2 regions of the Luteococcus sp. genome follow, and region 1 is predicted to be linked to the other one. Evidence: riboswitches for the same ligand, from Rfam matches in the RefSeq annotation. Region 1 holds a riboswitch; the other holds the start of a gene.
The links. A riboswitch is a leader RNA that binds a small molecule or an ion and turns the genes downstream of it on or off. The one in region 1 is predicted to bind FMN.

Region 1 (2,192 bases):
GATGTTGGGGATGTAGGTCAAGCCGATCACGGCCTTCCCGAGCCGCGCTGCCCCCGTGGACGGCGACCCGGACGATGAGGCCGTGGCCGAAGAGGTGGCCTTCTGCACGGCGGTGCCGTTGCAGGCAGTCGTGGCGAGGCAGGCACCGCCCAGGGTGAGCAGGGTTCGGCGGGACAGGCTGGTCATCGGGAGGCCTTTCGCAGGGGGCGGGAGTCCTCGAGGCGCAGGCTGCGCTCGAAGTGGCGGATCAGGGAATAGATCGTCGAGGCGACGGTGCACAGGGCGAACAGGGTGGAGAACATGCCGACGGTGTCCACCTGGTCGCGCTGGACGGTCAGCAGCTGGCCCATGCCGTTGCCGCCCATCACCATCTCCCCGACCACGGCGCCGGTGATGGACAGGGTGAAGCCATTGCGCAGGCCGGCCAGCGCGCTGGGCAGGGCCAGCGGCCCCTCGATGAAGGCCAGCAGGGAGGCTCGGCCTGCGCCGTCCATCCGGGCGGCGTCGACAACCTCCGGGTCGACGTGCCGCAGGCCGAGCAGGGCACTGACCAGGATCGGGAAGAAGACCATCAGGGCGCACAGCAGGACCACCGCGGGCAGGCCATAGCCGATCCAGAGCACCAGCAGCGGTGCCAGGGCAATTGCCGGGATCGCCTGGGTGGCACCCAGGAAGGGATTGACGGCGGCCGAGAACCATCGGGACTCGTGGATGGCGACGGCCAACGGAATCCCCGCCAGCAGCCCCACGGCACAGCCCCCCAATGCCTCTATCAGGGTCAGGCCCAGGGCGCGCCACAACAAGGGGCCGGAGAGGTCGTTGCCCAGCCGCACCAGCACGTCTCCCGGTGCCGGCAGCACGAAGGCGGGCCACCCGGCCCGGCTCACCAGGAGCTGCCACAGACCTACCAGGACCAGGCCCAAGACCACAGGCGCGGTGATCGTGCGCAGGGTGGTGCGGTGTGTGCCCACGTGCGCCTCCCTCGTCGATCCCGCCTGTGCAGTGGCATGACGGGAGGACGCCGAGGGGTCTCGACGGGGCATGCGGCCGCAGCCGCGAGGCGTGTCTCCTCCCATCCAGACTTTCACCGTCGGTTCCGGAATTGCACCGGACAGGCCATCACGGGGATGGTTCGCGGACTGTCACCGCCGGCTCGGACTTGCACCGATCCCGGAACACGCCGTGCGGGGCCATTATAGGACCGGCCCCGCAGGGTGCCTGCCTCAGCAGCAGGCGCAGCCACCTTCGTGGGGAGTACCCCAGCTGGCCAGGATGGTCTCGAGCTCGCGACGGCGGCCGGTGAAGAAGGGCTGTTCCTCGCGCATGTGCTTGCGGGCGTCGGCCGCGCGCAGCTCGCGCATCAGGTCGACGATGCGGTGCAGCTCGGGCGCCTCGAAGGCGAGGATCCACTCGTAGTCGCCCAGGGCGAAGCTGGCGATCGTGTTGGCCCGCACGTCCTTGTACTCGCTGGCCATCATGCCGTGCTCGCGCAGCATGCCGCGACGCTGGTATTCGGGCATCAGGTACCACTCCGAGTCGCGCACGAAGGGGTAGACGCACAGGTAGTCCTCGGCCTTCTCGCCCTGGAGGAAGTTGGGGACATGCGACTTGTTGAACTCGGCCTCACGGTGGATGGCCATCTGGGACCAGACCGGCGCCAGGGTCTGGCCCAGCTCGGTGGCGCGGAAGGCGAGGTAGGCGTCCTGCAGGGTGTCGGAGCTGGGCGCCCACCACCAGACCATCAGGTCGGCCTCGGCGCGGAAACCGGCGATGTCGTAGAAGCCACGGATGGTGAACTCCTTGCCCTCACAGGCCTTCTCCACCGCCGCGATCGCCTCGGCAGCGGCCTCCGGGCGCACCGGGGTGGTGCGCTGGAAGACCGCGATGTTCATGTAGTAGGTGCCGTGGTTGATCGCGTCGAACTTGCTCATGCCTGTGCCTCCTGGCGGATGGTGGGTGCTTCCTCGTGGACCAGCTCGACGATCCGGGTCAGCACGCCCGGGTCGGTGGTGGGCGGGACTCCATGCCCCAGGTTGAAGATGTGGCCGGGGGCCTTGGCCCCGGCACGGATGACCTCGCGGACGCGCTCGGCCAGCACCTCCCAGGGGGCCAGCAGCAGGGCCGGGTCGAGGTTGCCCTGGACAGCCTTGTCCGGGCCGATGCGTCGGCTGGCGACATCCAGGGGCGTGCGC
Region 2 (2,192 bases), on a different contig from region 1:
AGGGGACGTGGCGCAACTCGACGCTCACCGTCGAACCGCCCCGCAAGACCGTCGCAGTTCATGACTACGTGGTGCGGGCCGAGGATGGCAGCGGCATCGACGTCGACCAGGCCGCCCGCCAGGTGAGTTCCATCCTGAACGATCCCCGTGGCTGGCTGGGACACCAGGGGAACTCCTTCCGCCTGGTCACCGATCCGGCTCGTGCGAAGTTCACGATCTACCTGGCCACCCCGGGCACCGCGCAGAAGATGTGCCCCCTTGACATCCGGATGACCTGGAGCTGCCGGGCCGGCACCAAGGTGATCCTGAACACCGACCGCTGGCTCTACATGACGCCCACCTTCGACGACGTGGACGAGTACCGCGCCTACCAGGTGAACCATGAGGTGGGGCACTTCATCGGCAAGGGGCACCTGGGATGCCCCAAGGCCGGGGCCAATGCGCCGGTGATGATGCAGCAGAGCAAGGGGCTGGACGGGTGCCGGCCCAATGCCTGGCCCTCGCTCGACCCCAAGTGAGTTTCGCCTGTGCTGGGTTGCCACGCAGGATGCCCGGTCGCCGCACGGACCCCGGCTCGTCCTGCCCGGGTGCCGTGGCACAATGGCCCCAACGTGTTCCGGGGTCGGTGCAAGTCCGAACCGGCGGTGACAGTCCGCGACCCGATCGCAGCCAGCGATCGGCTGACCTGGTGCAATTCCAGGACCGACGGTGAAAGTCCGGATGGGAGGAAACACGTGGAGCAGCCAGGCGTCGTCGTCGGGCTGCCCAGGACGTGCGCGGCCAGTGGCCGGGCACGCCGGCGGCGCATCCGCTGATGCCCGCCCGCCCCGGTGCAGCGACAGTGTCGACCGACCGGGAGCAGATGATGCAGACCACAGCCGAGGCCACCGCCATGCAGCGTGCCCTCGAGCTCGCCCAGCACGGCCTCGAGGCCGATCCGAACCCCCGCGTCGGCTGCGTCATCCTCGATGCGCACGGCGACGTGGTCGGCGAGGGCTGGCACAAGGGAGCCGGCACCGCCCACGCCGAGGTGGTGGCGCTGGCAGCCGCAGGCGAGGCCGCCCGTGGGGGGACGGCAGTGGTCACGCTGGAACCGTGCAACCACACTGGCCGCACCGGCCCCTGCGTCCAAGCACTGCTCGCGGCCGATATCGCGGAGGTCGTCTACGCCCAGGCCGACCCGACGCCCGAGGCGAGTGGCGGGGCCGCCACCCTGGCTGCGGCAGGGGTGACGGTCCGCGGCGGGCTGCTCGCCGACGAGGCCCGGGCGGTCAATGCCACATGGACCTTCTCCCGTGGCGCCGGCCGTCCTTTCGTCACCTGGAAGTTCGCCGCCACCCTTGACGGTCGCAGCGCCGCCGCCGACGGCACCAGTCAGTGGATCACCGGCGAGCCGATGCGCCGGGCGATGAATGCCCGCCGGGCCCGGTGCGGGGCGATCGTCGTCGGCACCGGCACCGTGCTGGCCGACGACCCGCGCCTGACCGTCCGGGACGCCGCCGACCAGCCAGCCGGGCGCCAGCCGCTGCGTGTCGTGGTCGGTGACCGCCCGGTGCCCGCCTCCGCACGGGTTCGCGGCAACGACGGCCGCTTCCTCCAACTGCCCGGCAGCGACCCCCGCGCGACGCTGGAAAGCCTTGCCGCGCAGGGGATCCACCACCTCTGGCTGGAAGGCGGACCCACCCTGGCCGCCGCCTGGTGGCGTGCCGGCCTCGTCGACGAGGTGGTCTGCTGCCTGGCCCCGGCCCTGCTGGGCGCGGGACCGGCCGCCGTCGCCGACCTCGGCATCAGCACCATCGCCGACATCGACCGGCTGCGTCTGGTCGAGGCCGAGCACCACGGCGACGACCTCGCCCTCATCCTCAACCCGCTCAACACCACCAAGGAGAAGTGAATGTTCACCGGAATCGTCGAGGAGCTCGGCAGGGTCGAGTCCATCGAGCACGGCGCCGAATCGGCCGTGTTGCGCATCCGCGGCCCGCTGGTGGTCAGCGACGCCACCCCCGGCGCCTCGATCAGCTGCAATGGCGTCTGCCTGACCGTCGTCGAGCACGACGAGGCCACCTTCAGTGTCGACGTGATGGCCGAGAGCCTGCGCCGCTCCAGCCTGGGTGAACTCGTGGAGGGATCCCCGGTGAACCTGGAGCGCGCCATGGCCGCCAATGGCCGCTTCGGTGGCCACGTCGTGCAGG

Region 2: linked by a shared signal. The riboswitch ahead of ribD (bifunctional diaminohydroxyphosphoribosylaminopyrimidine deaminase/5-amino-6-(5-phosphoribosylamino)uracil reductase RibD) and the one ahead of ACHFFZ_RS15160 (ABC transporter permease) in region 1 are both predicted to bind FMN.

What each region holds. Positions count from the first base shown of each region.
Region 1 covers NZ_JBHWOO010000268.1:2,928-5,119, forward strand. The annotation lists gene ACHFFZ_RS15155 (ABC transporter substrate-binding protein) at 1-186, opposite strand, end outside; gene ACHFFZ_RS15160 (ABC transporter permease) at 183-971, opposite strand; FMN riboswitch at 1,061-1,183, opposite strand; gene hemQ (hydrogen peroxide-dependent heme synthase) at 1,224-1,931, opposite strand; gene hemE (uroporphyrinogen decarboxylase) at 1,928-2,192, opposite strand, start outside.
Region 2 covers NZ_JBHWOO010000271.1:39,524-41,715, forward strand. The annotation lists gene ACHFFZ_RS15450 (DUF3152 domain-containing protein) at 1-518, shown strand, start outside; FMN riboswitch at 608-738, shown strand; gene ribD (bifunctional diaminohydroxyphosphoribosylaminopyrimidine deaminase/5-amino-6-(5-phosphoribosylamino)uracil reductase RibD) at 866-1,894, shown strand; gene ACHFFZ_RS15460 (riboflavin synthase) at 1,895-2,192, shown strand, end outside.